3 regions of the Bradyrhizobium sp. Leo78 genome follow, and region 1 is predicted to be linked to each of the others. Evidence: riboswitches for the same ligand, from Rfam matches in the RefSeq annotation. Region 1 holds a riboswitch; each other region holds the start of a gene.
What was found. Region 1 has a riboswitch for S-adenosylmethionine ahead of AC5ZG1_RS40820 (hypothetical protein). Riboswitches for the same ligand answer to the same signal wherever they lie in the genome.

Region 1 (5,977 bases):
ATTCGCGACGGCGCACGCCGTGATTAGAGCGCGGCGAGCGGGGTATTCCCTCCCCGGCACTATCAGCACCGGGGGCCATCTTCCCGATACGGTTGGCGCTCAGCGAAATCTCTTTCGCGACCATAGTGCTCCCCTGGATCGTGAACTCGGAATTCCAAGGTGGCGCATCAAAAGACCAACATAGCACAGTCTAAACGGTTCTCAAGTCGGGTGAGTCCAGTTCAGCAATTCAGGCCGCGGCAGGCGTGGCTCTTTGGCTACCGTGCCCCGGGCTTGCCTGAAAGAGCTTGAGCGTGAACTGATCGCGTATTGCAATGCACATCCATGAAATGGAATCATCGAAGCGGTAGACTTGTTGCTCAAGCAAGAGAGATTTACGAGCGGGTTAAGCTGAAAGTACATCTGCATCAGCGTGACCGTTCAGGACGATCGCTCCAACTTGACTATGCGCGCGCCACTTCTGATCAAGACCGATAGGTGAAATTCCAATTGTTCTTCGTGCTACGTTGCGGTCCATTTTTTGCTTCCTCGTAAAAGCGTTTGACACGCCAACTTTAGCCTCGGGAAGCCCTTGTGCTTGCTCGTATGCGTATTCGCGTTGAACGATGTCGCACAAGATCAACATCATCAACTGCGACACCATCGCCCCGCTCCGATGCATCCGGCAGACTACGGCAACAGCGCACCACTATCCTCGACGTCCCGATTAAGCCACCACGCATCGAGGCAATCGGCCGCCCAAAGATTCGTTGTGTCAGTAGGGCAGCCAATGACCGTCCAAAATGGCAGGGCGAAGCCGCAAACGCGTCCGGTACCCTAGTTCGTATTTAGCAAGCTTCCGAGAGCGGCCCGGCTCCGCAGTCGCCCAAGTCCGCGGTCCCGATCCGCAGAGGGGCGGGTCTCTTTATCCGCCCGACTGCGGTGCTAGTGACCGCTCTGGAAGAACTATCCGAACCTGCTATACTGATCGTGCATCAAGAAGAGGCTGACGCCTCGCCGACCTGCCATCCCGGGCAAGGTGGTTTCCGCAAGGAGATGCGGCCAATTCGGCAACGATACGGGTCGCGCGGCCGTCAGCCTCCTCGCCAGTGCGACGGAGGCTATTTTTATGTCTGACATGTTTTTGGATCGCCCCGATAAGCACCAGGGCGCATTCGTCGATCCGTGGAGTCATCAGCCACAGCATCAAGGGGGATATTCCCGATCACGCGGTGTTTGCTGGAGCATGGCACCTAAACGTCGGAATCGACACTATTCACGAAGCTCTTTTTCTTGCACTTGATGACCGCGGTGACCGGCTGTGGTCGCTGACTACATCCACTGACAACTCCACGCGGGAGCGTCTAACCGCACGTGAGCGCGGCGATCGCGACTGGATCAAGCGGAAGATCAGTTGTGGCTGTGTGACCGGAGCGGCTCGCGCCGGAAGTCCGCGCGGAGCGGCGAGCATCCTAATGAACAGACTACTCCGCTCTCGCCTTCATTTTTCAGGCTCGGAGCCGCCCTACATGGCCGGCCTGCTGACAAGCCAAGAGATGGCGGGCATTGTTGATGCCTTCGAGCAGGAGTTAAGACGGAATACGATGGCGGCAGAAGTGGATCAGCATGGTAATGAGGCCACAATTATCACTGCGGCGCGAGACCTTCAGCTCCAATCTCCGACCTGCAGGCCACAACACGATCGCCTGGATTGCGGATTGTGCGCGCCGAAAGCATTTCATCGAGATATCTGCCTCTCGCAACCAATTTTATTGTGGTTACTGTAAGCGAGGCGGGGGACCGGCGAAGCTTCGCGCCTTTTGCGAAGAGATTAACAGTAGAGATGGCGTGGCATGACGATGAAGGATGATCAGAGAGCCGAGGCTGCGACTATCGACCGAAAGCGACTTACGTTTCGCTGATTATCGTCCGGGACGGCGGCGTCGCCTCGCCGAACTCCTCGCGTTCAACCAACAGCTTGAGGCCGAAGCTGCTGAAAGAAAGCAGGCGGCGAGTCAGGTGCGCCAGCTGCTTGGCGGAAGAGCTTATGGGATTTTTGAGAAGGCTATTTGGCTTTGCGATCGGCCCGGGGGCTCCGTTGACGTTTTTGTTCTGACCGCGCGCGCCTGCGCAAGCCTGCAATGACAGGGGAAATTGCGCCAAAACCGACCTTCATTGCCTTCTCCTCTATTGCCGACTGACATTTAATGTGAAATTAAATGATATATAAAAAATAAAGGTACAATAAGTTAATTACCGAACCTTCCCGGTCATATCAGGTTACTTCCTTTCCAAAGAAGGAGGGCGGCTGGTATGCGCGCTTCAACACGCAGTGCCAAAGAGCTTTGCGAGCAACTCGCGTCAGATACCGATGTGCTCGCACAAAAGATGTCGGATTTGCTTTCGCTTCGAAAATTCGTTGCTGACGCTGAAATCGTCGCCGCTTCGCATGGCAGCATACCGAGCGCGCCGCTAATGGGCCTTGATGGCCCGGCTACTGGCGGAAGGAGCTGGCGTTTGCCGCATCGAACTGTTCAATAGATCTCGCAATGTAATCAAATTGTCCAGCGTCATAACAATGCGAGCACGCACGACGCTTTCATGTTCAATCCGATCCGAATCGAATGGTGGACCTGCCTTTGGGCGAACGGCGCTCCGCACCGCCGGGAAATTTAACGAGTGGTAGCGCGGCAGTGGCATTCGATCAGACTGCGAGCCAAAAAGTGATCACACCCAGCAACGCAACAAGCAAAGCGCATTCGAGTTTGTGGTTGTAGGAACGGAGAACTCTGCTGTTCCATTTCATGTCAATTCTCCTTGGCTGAATTCCTAGCAGCGCGTAGCCGAAGCGTTGGGCCGGGCGTCGAACCGTTAGAAGGTCGACTACACCGGCTATCACCTATCGGTATGGGGCTGATACTGCGGCTTCTATCCGGGCTTGAGCACTGGAATTTATGTCGGAGCCCGCACTCCTGGCGAAGTCAGCCACTTATTAACGTGAGAGGCAGCATCTATCTGGCGGGCCTTCCGCAGAAGCTCGTCGCGACGAATGCCATGGGGCATGCCTTCGGCCTGTTTGCGCAGGCTGATCGCTTCTTGCGTTAGGCGGTATTCGAATGTGGATGATGACAACTTGAAACGTCGACGATGCGACATGCCACTACTCCCTGTTCGATTTGGCGGGAGCGTTACCGAACTCTCAGTCACCGATATGAGCCGGGGGCAGCGCGATGATGTAAGCGACTAGACGCCCTTTTCATCCGGGAGTCGACATAATTCGAGTCAGGCGCTGCGAATCGCCATGTCGGACGCCGAAGTAAGTAAAACAGGGCGCTATTCCCTTCAATCGGAGCCGCGTCCCGCGAAGTCTCATGGGCGCTCATCAACAGCATGTCGGCTTCCCAGACCTGCCACTCCCACTTCCGCGGGAAAAGAGCAATCAGCTTCACTTCAAGCAGGCGCATCGCGGGAAGTTGACCATACAGCGCGATATGCGCTCCCGACCGTCAACATTCCAGTGGTCAATGGCAGCCTTCATATCGCGTCTCGTCGGGTCGTTCACCTCTTCCGCCATTGCGCGACCGCCGAGCCTACGAGGCTGGCCGCGTGTTGATGCTTGCGAGCTCTCGACGCTCGTCATCCGATAACCGCCAGCCCTTGCATTGACTGCAAAGCTGCCTGAAGACGTCATACAGTTTGCTTCGCGCAACTTCGACAACTTCGGTGTCGTCAAACTCGCGGGAGTTCACAACGACTGGCAATGAAAAACGGATCTGACCGCTCTCGAACTGAAACACCAAGCGAACGTCCTCACCCCGTTCGTTGGGCGAAATCATCTCGATACGCGCGATCTTGATCTTGAACTTGTCCATCGCGTCACCTCGCTAGAGCCCCTGAATACCATTCTGGCGCATAACCGAAATGAGCTTTGACGACGGGTAGTGACCGGCCGGCGGGTCTCGCCCAGACCTAGCGGATTGCAGAGGTCCGCAGTCGGTGGTGTCCGTCTGCTGTCCTAAGCTAGCATTATCGGTGGCTTTTTGAACCAAGCGGGCGGCACGGTATTAAGACGTTCATGGCTGAGTCATTCGGTACCGAATTTACGATTGTTGAAGCAACGGGCGATGATGCGGTGACCCGCCCAAGCAGGCAACTTTGGGTAGTCGCAGCTAAACCGAGCCAAGCACTTACCCTGGTTCTGACGGCTGTCCCGGAAGGCTGGACAGCGGAGCTTGCGACAGGACACCTGACACGCCAGCAGTTGAAAGAGCTGCAAAACCTACATCTCAAGCCTGGCGAAGTGCACAAGCTGATGACGTAAAGGCCGGCCCTGGCCGGCGCATTTCGGCCGCGAGCCCGCGTTCCTTGCTAAGTAGGGAGCCAATAGACCGCCGGGAGTTAAACGACGCCACCCGTCCGCTGGTCGCATCCAACCGGATCGGGCGAGGGTGTTGCAATAACAAAACGGCCCCAGTGTGTTTGGGGCTGGGGCCGCCAACCTGGTGGTGACAGGTTTTCTTCCGGCCGGGGCTTAGGGGGCTGATAGCCGGAAGCCGAGACTCGACGATCACGGACCGATTTGGTTTGGTTCCTATCTAGCGAGACGCAGTGAACCGCCGATGCCGGGCTGCGCGCGGCGGCAAATCAACGACGAATGCGGCTGTGATGAAGGTAACTCGCGTGCCTGGCCGAAAGATATGGCTACCAGGAAACCTCTCGGTTTAAATTCGACATCACCAACTGAAGATCGATTGAGCTAAGAAAGTCGTGCAATGGCGGCGGTCCTATAAAGCCCATCCGACCGCCAGCATCCCAAACGACGACGGCGAAACCCTGCAGCCCCGCTGCATGCGCCCGCCGCTCCATCGCGATCAACTCTTGCGATTGAACAGATTGCGGCTGGCTATCGAACGAGCTTTCCACAGGGAAAATAATCAAGTCCTGCCCCTGCTCATGCAGATAGGCAACCTTGTAAGTGGGCATCGTTCTACCCTCAGGTTTGAGGGATGGTTTTAGCACTACTTCCGGCCATGAGAGCGGGGGCCGAAGCCTGGAGCGCTAAGACTCGACGCTGGCCGAAGGTCTTCGTTCCACGCGGACGCACGAGAGCCAAGTGTTCCCGTAGGTAGCGGGCGAGACGGGGATCCTCAACCTCCCTTGCAGGCGAAAAGAATCATGCAGCAGGTGAAGCCAAGCGCGTAGAGAAGGGGCACTGCCTGCCATAGCTCTATCACGGTGAGTTCCCTGCAAGCGTACCGATCTCGGCGTGCATAGCATGCTATTCCGGAGGCGACGATCGAAGACTCCGCTACCCTGTGGAAAGGGATCTAGGCTGATGTGAGTGGCTTGACAAAGCTCGGCGTTGGCGGGCTCGTGCGGCGCACAGCTACAAGACCCGAGCGTATTGGCGCGACGGCACCACCCCGTCAGTTCCCGGCGATGTACCGGATAGCCGTGAAGGCGCCGATCGCTACGAGTGCGGTCACAGAGAGGGACAACAAAAATCTCATAGCGACGTCCTACCGACCGGCTGCGGTTGGTGGAAGTGCGATCCAGAATGCGGAGAGGGCGCTGAATTTCTTAATGACTGACGATATCAACTCGTTCAATAGGCAAATCGGTAATCTCCTGATCAGGCTAAAGCGTCAGCTTGTACTGCTATCAAGCAAGAAGCTCACAGGTTTCTACTGCAACCCCATGTCGATGGGGTTGGATAAACTGAGCCATAGCACGCTGCGCAACCGGGAGCTTTGATTGATGATTAATGCACCCGTCCCCCGCCGCAATACTCATTTGGCGAATGTTCAAAGACGCCTGCTTGCAGCCCAGTATGTCTGTATGTCGACGGACAAACAGAGGTATTCCATCCAAAACCAAGCTGCCGCCATTGAGCTTACGCGCATGCGCACAGCCTAACTATCATCCGCACCTACTCGGACGAAGGAGAGAGTGGTCTAAGGATTACGAACAGATCCGACTGGCTAGCCTGATTGAGGAT
Region 2 (5,977 bases), on a different contig from region 1:
CATTTTTTCCTTCTGTTACACCCCCGTTTTCCCAGGTGCGCCCGTCTGTGGATGACATCTGGATGACAGCCGCAGCGCGTTTTGTGCCGCTCAATGTGGCAAGACAAAGATGTCGTGCCGCGCTGCGGCGAAAAATTGCGGGACGATTTCGCGAACATTTGGCGGCGAAAAAGAAACGATGCCGCCGCATTGCAGCCGTGAAGGTTAATTGCAATCCTCGCCGCGCAGGCTCACAAGAAGGAAAAGGTTAAAATGCCCTATGCCGTCGCCAAGGATAATGTCCGCCTCTATTTCGAAGAGGTTGGGAGCGGAACGCCAATCATCTTCCTGCACGAGTTCGCGGCCGACCACACCAATTGGGAGCCGCAGATGCGTTATTTCTCGCGCGGCCACCGCTGCATCGCCTATTCCGCGCGCGGCTACACGCCCTCCGACGTCCCGCCATCGGCCGAGGTCTATAGCTACAAGCATTTCTACACCGATGCGCTCGCAGTGCTCGATCATCTCGGCATCGCCCGCGCGCATTTCGTCGGGCTGTCGATGGGCTCCTATTCGTCGCTGCAGGTTGCGCTGAATGCGCCCGAGCGCGTGATGTCGATGACGCTCGCAGGCGTCGGCTCCGGCTCAAGTCTCGAACACCTCGACGCCTTCCGTGCGCAATGCCGGGCCAATGCCGAGCAGTATGAGACGATTGGATCGGAAGCGGTCGCCAAGGTGACGCGCGAGGCGCCGGGCCGGATTCCGTTCCTGGTCAAGGATCCGCGCGGACATGCCGACTTCTATGCCGCACTCGCGCGCCACGATGCCAAGGGATCGGCCAACACCATGCGTAGCTTTCAAGGCGGCCGGCCCTCGATCTACACCATGGCGGAAGCGATCGGACGCGTGCCGACGCCGGCGCTGATCATCTGCGGCGACGAGGACGACAATTGCGTCGAGCCGAGCCTGTTTTTGAAGAAGCATTTGCCCGCGGCGGGGCTGACGTTCTTCCCGAAATCGGGACACGTGCTCAATCTCGAGGAACCCGCGCTGTTCAACGAGATGGTCGAGCGGTTTATTGCGTTGGTGGAAGCGGGAAGGTGGCTGCCGCGCGATCCGCGGTCGATGGTGTAACCGTCATTCCGGGGCACGCGAAGCGTGAACCCGGAATCCATTCATCCACGCGTTTTGCGGCGCAATGGATTCCGGGCCTGCGCCTTCGGCGCATCCCGGAATGACGAGGGGAGGTGCTCGCGGCAACAGTTTAGCCTGTCATTCCGGGGCACGCGAAGCGTGAGCCCGGAATCCATCGAGCCGCAGAGTTCGTGGAGGAAATGGATTCCGGGCTCGATGCTTCGCATCGCCCCGGAATGACGGAGGAGAGGTCTTCCGGAATGACGGGGAGAGTACTCAGCGTCCCTTCCCGCCCCTGCTCAGCAGGAACACGCCCTGTTCGCCGAACATGTTCCAGACCCACCACGGCAGGTTCAGCGGCACCGGGCGGCCGTAGAGGTCGAGCGCGACGGCGCGCTCCATCTTGACGTGGATCTCGTCGCAGAGCTGCACGAAATCCTTGATGGTGCAGAAATGAATGTTGGGGGTGTCGTACCAGGTGGCCGGCAGATTTTCGGTGCGCGGCATGTGCCCGCCGATCAAAAGCTGCAGCCGCATCTTCCAGAAACCGAAATTCGGGAACGAGACGATGGCGCGGTGGCCGATGCGCAGGAGATTTTCCAGCACAGCCTTCGGCTGCCGCGTCGCCTGCAGCGTCTGCGACAGGATTACGTAGTCGAACGCATCGTCGGGATAGTTGCCGAGGTCGGTGTCGGCGTCGCCCTGCACCACCGCGAGTCCCTTGGCGACGCAGTGGTTGACGCCTTCGCGCGACAGCTCGATGCCGCGGCCATCAATGCCGCGACTCTCCAGAAGCTGCAACAGATCGCCGTCACCGCAGCCGACGTCGAGCACGCGCGACCCGGGCTCAACCATTTCGGCGACGAGAAGATGGTCCGGACGAAGGCTCGTGCTCGCCTGCGGCGCCAAGCCGGGCAGCGGCAGAGTTTGCTCCTGAAGCGCCATCACTTAAGCCCCGCATCGCCAAGGCCGCGCGACTTGCCCGCCGAGTGCAGGAAGGCGCGCGAGATGTCGAAGAATTCGGGCACATCGAGCAGGAAGGCGTCGTGACCCTTGTCAGTCTCGATCTCCGCGAACGAGACCCGCGCGCTGGAGGCATTCAGCGCGTGCACCAGCGCCCGCGCCTCCGAAGTCGGAAACAGCCAGTCGCTCGTGAACGATACTACGCAGAAGCGGGTCTCGACGCCGCGGAACGCCTGCGCCAGCACACCATTGTGGTCGGCGGCGATGTCGAAATAGTCCATCGCGCGCGTCAGATAGAGATAGCTGTTGGCATCGAAGCGCTCGACAAAGGACGAGCCCTGGTAGCGCAGATAGCTCTCGACCTGGAAGTCGGCATCGAAGGAGAATGTCGGCAACTCGCGATCCTGCATCCGCCGCCCGAACTTGCGATGCAGCGCCGCGTCAGAGAGATAGGTGATATGCGCGGCCATCCGCGCGACCGCGAGCCCGCGATGCGGATGCGTGCCCTGGTCGACATAGCTTCCGCCACGCCAATCCGGATCGGCCATCACGGCCTGCCGGCCGAGCTCATGAAAGGCGATGTTCTGCGCCGAATGCCGCGTCGAGCAGGCGATCGCGAGCGTCGAGAACACGCGCTCCGGATAGGCCGCCGCCCATTGCACCGCCTGCATGCCGCCCATGGAGCCGCCGACCACCGCGAACAGCGTCTCGATGCCGAGTTGGTCGATCAGCATCGCCTGCGCACGCACCATGTCAGGGATGGTGATGATCGGAAAATCCAGGCCCCATACCTTGCCGGTCGCAGGGTTCAGCGAGGCAGGGCCAGTCGAACCCATGCAGCCGCCAAGCACGTTGGAGCAGATGATGAAGTATCTGGAGGTGTCGAGCGGCCGGCCGGGGCCGACCATGGTCTCCCACCAGCCAGGCTTGCCGGTCACCGGATGCAAATTGTTGACATGCTGGTCGCCGGTCAGGGCGTGGCAGACCAGAATGGCGTTGGAGCGCTCGGCATTGAGCTCGCCATAGGTCTGATAGGCGATCTGGAACGGCGCAAGGTCAATGCCGCAGTCGAGCTTCAACGGCTGATCCATGCCGAACTTCGCCACCGGCGAGGACGGATGATCGGCCTCATGGGCGCGATCCTCACCCTGAATCGACGGACTCTTGATCGACTGCACCTTGGTCATTTGTGGCGCCTTCCTCCGACGCGGAGGTCCCGGACAGAAATCAGGCCATGAAAAACCCGGCCTGAACAAAGGTTCGGCCGGGATCGATCTGTCCCCGGCCTGTTTAGCGAATTCTTTAACGTGGCTGCAAGCCGGCCGGCTCAAATGACCACGGAGTGCTGGGAAAGTAGTCCCTTACCCGGCCTGCGTCAAGGCAAGTGGGGCCGTTAACCTAACCGTGACCTTTAGGCCGAGCTTGCGCCATCTGGCCCCATGGGACAGAACGGGGGCTCGCACTTTCTTCCTCTCCCCGCCCTTGCGGGGAGAGGGTTGGGGTGAGGGGCTCTCTCCGCGAACACGGTACCAGACGGATTCGCGGAGGCTCCCCCTCACCCGAAATTCAAGCTGCGCTTGAATTTCGACCTCTCCCCGCAGGCGGGGAGAGGTGAAGAGTCTGCTTGCTGATTGAAGAGAAACGACGGGCCCTAGCATGTCAAAACCGCCTCCGGCGCCGCCCTCGCTGGCCGAGTTGCGCAAAGAGATCGACGCGATCGATGAGCAGGTCCACCGCCTGTTGATGGCGCGCGGCGACATCATCGACCGCCTGATCAGGGTGAAGCAGACCCAGGAAGTCGGCTCCGCATTCCGGCCGGCGCGCGAGGCCTCCATGATGCGCAGCCTGGTCGAGCGCCATCGTGGCATCCTGCCGCTCGACACCATCGAGAGCATCTGGCGCGTCATCATCTCGACCTTCACTTATGTCCAGGCGCCGTTCTCGGTGCATGCCGATGTCTCGGTCGGCGAATCCATGATGCGGGATTCGGCGCGCTTCCATTTCGGCTTCGTGGTGCCTTACGTCTCGCATTTCAGCGCGCAGGCGGCGGTCGAAGCGGTGGCGAAATCGAAGGGCGACCTCGCGCTGGTGTCGGCCATTTCCAGCCGCACGCCATGGTGGATCGACCTCGAGGCCGAGGGCGCGCCGAAGATCATCGCGCGATTGCCGTTCCTGGAGCGCGCCGATCATCCCGCGGCGCTGCCCGTGTTCGTGATCTCGCGCGTCGCCGACGACGCGATGGTGACCGAGGTCGAGATGTGGAGCGTCCGCGTCTCCGGCTGGAACGCCGAGATCGCCCGCGCGCTGGCCCCGCTCGCCGAGATCGTCGCGGTGCCGGATACGGCCTTCGACGGCGCGGCGCTTTTGGTATCGGTCGCCGGCCGCGGCTTCGAGGAGATCAAAATGGCCCTGATCCGCGCCGGGGCCTCGGTGCGCTCATCGGCACTCGTCGGCAGCCACGCAACGCGCTATACGGTGCCCCCCGCCCCTACAGTCCGGAGCTAGAGAGTTAGAGATGTCCCGCCCCGTGCCGAATCCCGGCATCCTCGATATTGCGCCCTACACCCCCGGCAAGAGCCCGGTGGCGGAACCGGGGCGCAAGGTGTTCAAGCTTTCCGCCAACGAAACGCCCTTCGGTCCCTCGCCGAAGGCGATCGAGGCCTATAAGCACGCCGCCGAACATCTCGAGGACTATCCGGAAGGCACCTCAAAGGTGCTGCGCGAGGCGATCGGCCGCGCCTATGGCCTCGACCCGAGCCGCATCATCTGCGGCGCCGGTTCGGACGAAATCCTCAACCTGCTCGCCCATACCTATCTGTGCGAGGGCTCGGAGGCGATCTCCACCACCCACGGCTTCCTGGTCTATCCGATCGCGACCAAGGCGAACGGCGCCAAGAACGTGGTCGTGCCGGAGACCGACTACACCGCAAGTGTCGATGCGATCCTTGAGGCGGTCACGCCGCGGACCAAGCTGATCTGGCTCGCCAATCCGAACAACCCGACCGGCACCTATCTGCCGTTCGACGAGGTCAAGCGCTTGCGCGCAGGCCTGCCGTCGGACGTGCTCCTGGTGATCGACGCCGCCTATTCCGATTACGTGGTGCGCAACGACTATGGCCTCGGCCTCGAACTGTGTGCGACGACCGAGAACACGGTCATGACCCACACCTTTTCCAAGATCCACGGGCTCGCGGCGCTCCGCGTCGGCTGGATGTTCGGCCCGGCGCATATCGTCGATGCGGTGAACCGGATTCGCGGCCCCTTCAACGTTTCTACTCCGGCGATGCTCGCGGCGGTGGCCGCGGTCGAGGACACCGCGCATGTCGAGATGTCCAGGGTGCACAACGAAAAATGGCGGAGTTGGGTGACGGACGAGGTCCGCAAGCTCGGGCTGAAGGTGACGCCGAGCGTCGCCAATTTCGTGCTGATCCATTTCCCGACCGAAAAGGGCAAGACCTCGGCCGACGCGGACACGTTCCTCACCAAGCGCGGACTGGTGCTGCGTGCCGTGAACAATTACGGCCTGCCGCACGCGCTGCGCATGACCATCGGCACCGAGGAGGCCAACCGCCTCGTGGTCGAGGGCCTGCGCGACTTCATGGATCAGAAGTGAACGCCGCGCCGCACTTTCAACGCATCGCGCTGATCGGCTTCGGCCTGATCGGCGGCTCGATCGCGCGCGGCGCGCGGGCGCAGGGGCTCGTCGGCGAGATCGTCACCACCGCGCGCTCGGAAAAGACGCGCGCGCGGGTCGCCGAGCTCGGCATCGTCGACCGCGTGGTGGAGAACAATGCGGAGGCGGTCAAAGACGCCGATCTCGTCATCCTCTGCATTCCCGTCGGCGCCTGCGGACCCGTGGCGGCGGAGATCGCGCCTTACCTGAAGAAGGGCGCCATCGTCT
Region 3 (5,977 bases), on a different contig from region 1:
TTGGCCGGGCCTGAAATCGCCTTGGCTGCGACCTTTGATCCTCTGCGGCCAGCACTCCCTTGAGATATTCTGCCTTGGTGTGTTCCTGGCATTTGCCGGGCATTTCATCTTGGCCGAGGTGTCCGGCGGCGCCGGAATGCACTTCCTGGTCAGCGTCACCGGGATTGTCATCATGTGCGCCATGGCGTGGGTGATTTCGTGGTACAAACACTCCGCCGACAAAGGTGCCGCGCGATACAAGAGCGCCGGCGGCAATGCCGACCTGGCGGGAGGGGCGGTATGAAGTCCGGCTTATGGACTATGCTAGGCCTGACATTGCTGGCCGTTTATCTGTCGGCGGCCCCGGCACGCGCCGGCGATCCCGAGCAGATCTGCGACGTCCCGGCCAATCTGCTGGCCACCGAAAGCTCGTTGCGCAAGGTTGCCGAGGCGGTGCGAAGCGGCCAGCCCCTCAATGTGCTGGTGGTCGGTAGCCGCTCCTCCACGATTCCCTCTTCCGAGGCCAGCGCCTACCCGGCAAAGTTGCAGGCGGCGCTGAAGGAAAGCCTGCCCAGCACGACCGTTAACCTGTCCGTAGAACTGCAGGGCGCCAAAACCACGGGGGATACAGCCGACACCCTTGTTAAGCTGGTAGAAGCAAAAAGGCCTACTTTGGTGATCTGGCAGACGGGAACCGTCGATGCCATCCGAGCTACCGATCCCGACGACTTTCGCAGCGCTCTGGACGCGGGAATTGGTGCATTGCAACAGGCGGGAACCGACGTGGTTCTGGTCAATCTTCAGTACAGCCCCCGCACCGAAAGCATGATTTCCGGATCACCATACCTAGATAATATGCGGGTGTCGGCGCACGAACATGATGTCCCGCTGTTTGATCGTTTCGCCATCATGCATCACTGGAACGATGCTGGTGATTTCGACCTGTTCAGCTCCGCCCACGGCGTGGAATTGGCCAAGCGGGTGCATGCCTGTCTCGGCCGTGCGCTGTCGAAATTCGTGATCGACGCGGCCCACCTCGGACCGGCGCAGCAGAACTAAAGGGAACCAGCGTTAATGAGGACCTACCGCCCTTTTTGTCGAAGCACATGCCTGGTGGCGGCCGCCGCCGTCATGGCGTCCATGCTTGTGACCTCGCCGCTGCACGCGCAAGTTGCGCAAGGTGACCAGCATGCCGCGCTTACTGACGGCGCGAAATCCCGCCCCCCATCCGACAAATCGGGACCATCCACGCCGGCCATTTCGTCCGGTGCTGCGGCCGCCGCCGAGGCTGATGCCCAGAAGGGCATCGCCGGCAAGGCGATCGACAAGGTGAAGGAGGTCGCGAAGTCGGCCAGCGACATCTTCCGTCGCGTGCCCTGCCTGCCGCCGAAGGGCGTCTCGAAAACGATGGGCTCGCTGCCCCATGTCGCGAGCAAGCTTGCCGCGGGCCAGCCGGTCACCATCATCGCCTTCGGCTCGTCCTCGACCCAGGGCTATGGTTCTTCGGCGCCGGAATTCACCTATCCAAACCGGCTCGCGGCGCAACTGCACCGGCAGTATCCCGGCGCCGACATCCGCGTCGTCAACCGCGGCCGGGGCGGCGAGGACGCGCCGGAAATGATGCAGCGGCTGCAGACCGAGGTGATCGACGCCCACCCGGACCTCGTGATCTGGCAGGTCGGCACCAATGCCGTGCTGCGCAATCTCGACCCCGGCGAGACCGAAAAAATGGTCGAGGATGGCGTGACGCGCATCCAGTCGGCCGGCGCCGACGTCGTGCTGGTCGATCCCCAATATTCGCCGCGCGTCACCGAGCGTGCCGCTAGCGCCAACAAGATGATCCGGCTGCTCAACCACATCGCCGAGCTCCGCCATGTCAGCATCTTCCCGCGTTTTGAAGTGATGCGCGACTGGCACGAGAAACAGTCGATCCCGATCGACAGCTTCGTGATCGCCGACGGCCTGCACATGAACGATTGGGGCTATGCCTGTTTCGCCCAGTTGCTTGGCGACGACATCATCAAGTCGGTCGGTCAGATCAAGCTCGGCGTCAACGTGCCGGCGGATGTGCGGACGTATCGGCCGATGTAAGGCTGAAAGCGAATGGAGAGTGGCGAATAGGGCTGACCCTACTCGCCACGCGCCATTCGCCTGAATCACACCGCCTCCAGCGCCTGGGCAAAATCCTCGATCAAATCGTCGGCGTGCTCGAGGCCGGCGGAGAAACGAATAAAACCTTCGCTGATGCCGAGCTCGGCGCGCGCGTCCGGCCCCAGGCGCTGATGCGTCGTGGTGGCGGGGTGGGTGACGAGGCTCTTGGCATCGCCGAGATTGTTGGAGATGCGCGAGATCTTGAGCCCGTTGAGACAGCGGAATGCGCCGGCCTTGCCGCCCTTCACCTCGAACCCGATCAGGGTCGATCCCGACCGCATCTGCTTCTTCACGGTGGCTGACTGCGGATGATCGGCGCGGCCCGGATAGATGAGCCGCGTGATCTTCGGATGGCTTGCGAGCACATCCGCGATCTTCGCTGCCGTCTCGGTCTGCGCCCGGACGCGCACCGCCAAGGTCTCCAGCCCCTTCAGCAGTATCCACGCATTGAACGGCGACATCGACGGCCCGGTCTGGCGCAGGAAGTTATGGATATGCTCGGTGATGAACGCCTCGGAGGAGAGGATGATGCCGCCGAGGCACCGTCCCTGGCCGTCGATATGCTTGGTCGCGGAATAGACCACGACGTCGGCGCCGAGCGACAGCGGGCTCTGCCAGATCGGAGTGGCGAACACATTGTCGACGATCAGCCGTGCGCCGCCTTGATGCGCGATCTCGGCAATCGCGCCGATGTCGAGCACGTCGAGCGTCGGATTGGTCGGGCTCTCCAGGAAGCAGGTCTTGGTGTTCGGCCGGATCGCCTTTTTCCACTGGTCGAGGTCGAGCCCGTCGACCAGCGTCGACTGGATGCCGTAGCGCGGCAAGAGGTCCTCCACGACGTAGCGGCATGAGCCGAACATCGCTTTCGAGGCCACCACGTGATCGCCGGCCTTCAGCGGCGCGAGGATCGCAGTCGTCACCGCCGCCATGCCGGTCGCGGTCGCGCGCGCAGCTTCCGCGCCCTCGAGCTCGATCATGCGGCGCTCGAACATCGAGACGTCGGGGTTGGAGAAACGCGAATAGAGGAAGCCGGGATCCTCGCCCTTGAATCGCGCCTCGCATTCCTCGGCCGTGGCGTAGACGAACCCTTGGGTCAGGAATATTGCTTCGGACGTCTCGCCAAATTGTGAGCGTAGCGTTCCGGAATGAACCAGCCGGGTTTCGGGGCGGTAGCGTGTAGCTGCAGACATTAGGACCTCCAACGTGACCATTTTCGTCCTTGGGAAAATGGTCACAAAAAAACCGGCCTGAAGGGCCGGGATCGCTGAGGTCCCCGGCCTGTTTAGCGACTTATTTAACGTGGCTGCAAGCCGGCCGGCTCAAATCACCACGGGATAAGTCATGCTGATATTCGTTCCCGCCCTTTCCGTCAAGGCGGGCATCGGCTAACCGATAAAATCCATTTTTTGGGCCTTTTATGGCTCTAAGCCGTCTTGAGGGACCGCGTCTGTGTCGTTCGTACTGCAAGACGATGCCAATGGGATCCTGCCCGACCGCATGATCGCGGCGATGGCGGACGCGGGCCTGATCCTGCCGGTCTATCCCTTTGTGGAGAGCCAGATCCAGCCCGCGAGCCTCGATCTTCGCCTCGGCGACATCGCCTATCGCGTGCGCGCGAGCTTTCTGCCCGGTCCCGACGCCACCGTTGCCGAGCGCATCGACGAGCTCAAGTTGCACGAGATCGATCTCGCCGACGACGCGGTGCTGGAGACCAATTGCGTCTACATCGTGCCGCTGCTCGAGAGCCTCGCTCTGCCGCCGGAGATCGTCGCAGCTGCGAACCCGAAGAGTTCGACCGGGCGGCTCGATGTCTTCACCCGCGTGATCGCCGACTGCACGCGCCGTTTCGACATGATCGGTGCCGGCTATCACGGCCCGCTCTATGCCGAGATCAGCCCCAAGACGTTTCCGATCCTGGTGCGCGAGGGCTCGCGGCTGTCCCAGGTGCGCTTCCGCACCGGCGATGCCATCCTCAGCGCCAACGAGCTCGATGCGCTACATGACGCCGAACGCCTGGTCGATATCGACGATGCCGATCTCACCAATGGCGTCGCGGTTTCGGTTGATCTCTCGGGCGAGAATTCCGGCGGCTTCGTCGGCTATCGCGCCAAGCGCCACACCGGCGTAGTCGATGTCGATCGCCGCGGTGGTTATCCGGTCGATGATTTCTGGGAGCCGATCCGCGCGCGCCCCGACGGCAGCCTGATCCTCGATCCCGGCGAGTTCTATATCCTCGCCTCGAAGGAAGCTGTGCAGGTGCCGCCGGACTATGCCGCCGAGATGGTGCCGTTCGATCCCTTGGTCGGTGAATTCCGCGTGCACTATGCCGGCTTCTTCGATCCCGGCTTCGGCTATGCCGGCGCCGGCGGGCAGGGCGCCCGCGCCGTGCTGGAAGTGCGCTCGCGCGAGGTGCCGTTCATCCTCGAGCACGGCCAGATCGTCGGCCGCCTGGTCTATGAGAAGATGCTGGCCCGGCCCGATGCGATGTACGGCCAGCGCATCGGCTCGAACTACCAGGCCCAGGGCCTGAAGCTCTCGAAGCATTTCAGGGTGTGATCGCGAAATCTCCTGTTGCTCATTTGGTACGGTTAGCCTGAATCACAGATTACATTCCTTGTGACCACCATAACGACACAAAGACGTCGTGGCCTATCTCAGGGGGCGACGGCTTGATGGGTGGTCGGTGGACTACACTGTAACCTGTTTCGGGGTCATTGCGGCTTGGCTCGCCTTCAATGGACTTGTTGCCATTGCACTGACCTATTGCTCTCCGGGTGAGCGCCTTTGGCGCCGTCAGCCATCAGAACCTGTCGACCGCGGTCGTAGCCGCCACCCTTCGGAAGGGGAAACGACAATTTTGATCGTGTTCGAGGCCGCGTAGCGCTCGCTTGGTCTCACATGATGCCGGGTTGTGGCCTCGACGCATCGACAGTGCCGGAAATGTTCCCCTGCGGTCGAATCCTTTTGACTGATCAGGGACGAGATCATCCCCTAAAGGCATGTTTGATGCAGTAATTTCATGTCTGATTATATTGAGCGTCGGTATTCTCATAGCCCACGCTATCGACGCACTTCGACCCTAGCGGCCGGATGTCGTCGCCGGACATTTGAGGTATGCTCGGCACATGCAGGATCGCGACACCCTGTTCGACGCCTTGCGCCGCTCGGCCGACCCGGTCGTGGTCGATGCCGTCGATAATCTCGTCCAGAACGGCCGTGACGAGGAACTCGCCCGGCTCAATGCCGTGGCCTTCGCTGCCGGCAGCGGCCTGGACGAGGAAAAGGTCATCGCGGCCCTTCTGCACGCATCGCGGCTTGGGCTGTTCGAGATGTCCTGGAACATTCTATGTCCGAGCTGCGGCGGCATCCTCGGCGCCAACGCCACGTTGCGGAGCGTGCAGAAGGAGGACTACCATTGCGCTTTCTGCGGGGTGGCGAGCGAGCCGGTGCTGGACGAAACGGTGGAGGTCAGCTTCACGGTCAGCCCACGGATTCGCCGCATCGCCGCCCACTCTCCGGACGAACTCGGCTTCTGGGACTATCACCGGCAGGTCTTTTTCGGGACGGGGGTCGTCTCCCCCAGGCCGGACGCGTTCGCCGAGCTCGCCAGTAAGGCTGTGTTGGAGACGATCGAGCTGCACGCCGGCGAACGGATGATTCTGGCTCTGCAACTTCCGGCGCAGCCCGTGATCGTCTTCGACCCGGTGACCCATAGTGCCCATTTGATCGAGACCTCAGGCGAACCGACGGCGGAACGCCGCGAGCTCTCGATGATCTTCATGAACGCCCCTACCGGCCTCAGCCGCATCACCCTGTCTCCGGGTCCATTGCGTCTTCTGCTGGATAA

Region 2: linked by a shared signal. The riboswitch ahead of metX (homoserine O-acetyltransferase MetX) and the one ahead of AC5ZG1_RS40820 (hypothetical protein) in region 1 are both predicted to bind S-adenosylmethionine.
Region 3: linked by a shared signal. The riboswitch ahead of AC5ZG1_RS16045 (O-succinylhomoserine sulfhydrylase) and the one ahead of AC5ZG1_RS40820 (hypothetical protein) in region 1 are both predicted to bind S-adenosylmethionine.

The regions. Positions count from the first base shown of each region.
Region 1 covers NZ_JCAMOT010000067.1:16,494-22,470, reverse strand. Annotated here, with positions in the region: gene AC5ZG1_RS40830 (gluconate 2-dehydrogenase subunit 3 family protein) at 1-124, opposite strand, end outside; gene AC5ZG1_RS40825 (hypothetical protein) at 386-643, opposite strand; SAM-I-IV-variant riboswitch at 967-1,067, shown strand; gene AC5ZG1_RS40820 (hypothetical protein) at 1,509-1,766, shown strand; gene AC5ZG1_RS40815 (hypothetical protein) at 1,888-2,142, opposite strand; gene AC5ZG1_RS40810 (hypothetical protein) at 2,293-2,520, shown strand; gene AC5ZG1_RS40805 (hypothetical protein) at 3,570-3,851, opposite strand; gene AC5ZG1_RS40800 (hypothetical protein) at 4,055-4,300, shown strand; gene AC5ZG1_RS40795 (hypothetical protein) at 4,681-4,962, opposite strand; gene AC5ZG1_RS40790 (hypothetical protein) at 5,326-5,733, shown strand; gene AC5ZG1_RS40785 (hypothetical protein) at 5,970-5,977, shown strand, end outside.
Region 2 covers NZ_JCAMOT010000021.1:2,763-8,739, reverse strand. Annotated here, with positions in the region: gene AC5ZG1_RS24570 (alpha/beta fold hydrolase) at 253-1,113, shown strand; gene metW (methionine biosynthesis protein MetW) at 1,390-2,058, opposite strand; gene metX (homoserine O-acetyltransferase MetX) at 2,058-3,263, opposite strand; SAM riboswitch at 3,346-3,425, opposite strand; gene AC5ZG1_RS24555 (chorismate mutase) at 3,733-4,581, shown strand; gene hisC (histidinol-phosphate transaminase) at 4,592-5,689, shown strand; gene AC5ZG1_RS24545 (prephenate/arogenate dehydrogenase family protein) at 5,686-5,977, shown strand, end outside.
Region 3 covers NZ_JCAMOT010000010.1:217,320-223,296, forward strand. Annotated here, with positions in the region: gene AC5ZG1_RS16030 (OpgC domain-containing protein) at 1-283, shown strand, start outside; gene AC5ZG1_RS16035 (SGNH/GDSL hydrolase family protein) at 280-1,038, shown strand; gene AC5ZG1_RS16040 (SGNH/GDSL hydrolase family protein) at 1,111-2,070, shown strand; gene AC5ZG1_RS16045 (O-succinylhomoserine sulfhydrylase) at 2,136-3,320, opposite strand; SAM riboswitch at 3,392-3,471, opposite strand; gene AC5ZG1_RS16050 (2'-deoxycytidine 5'-triphosphate deaminase) at 3,628-4,686, shown strand; gene AC5ZG1_RS16055 (adenylate/guanylate cyclase domain-containing protein) at 5,256-5,977, shown strand, end outside.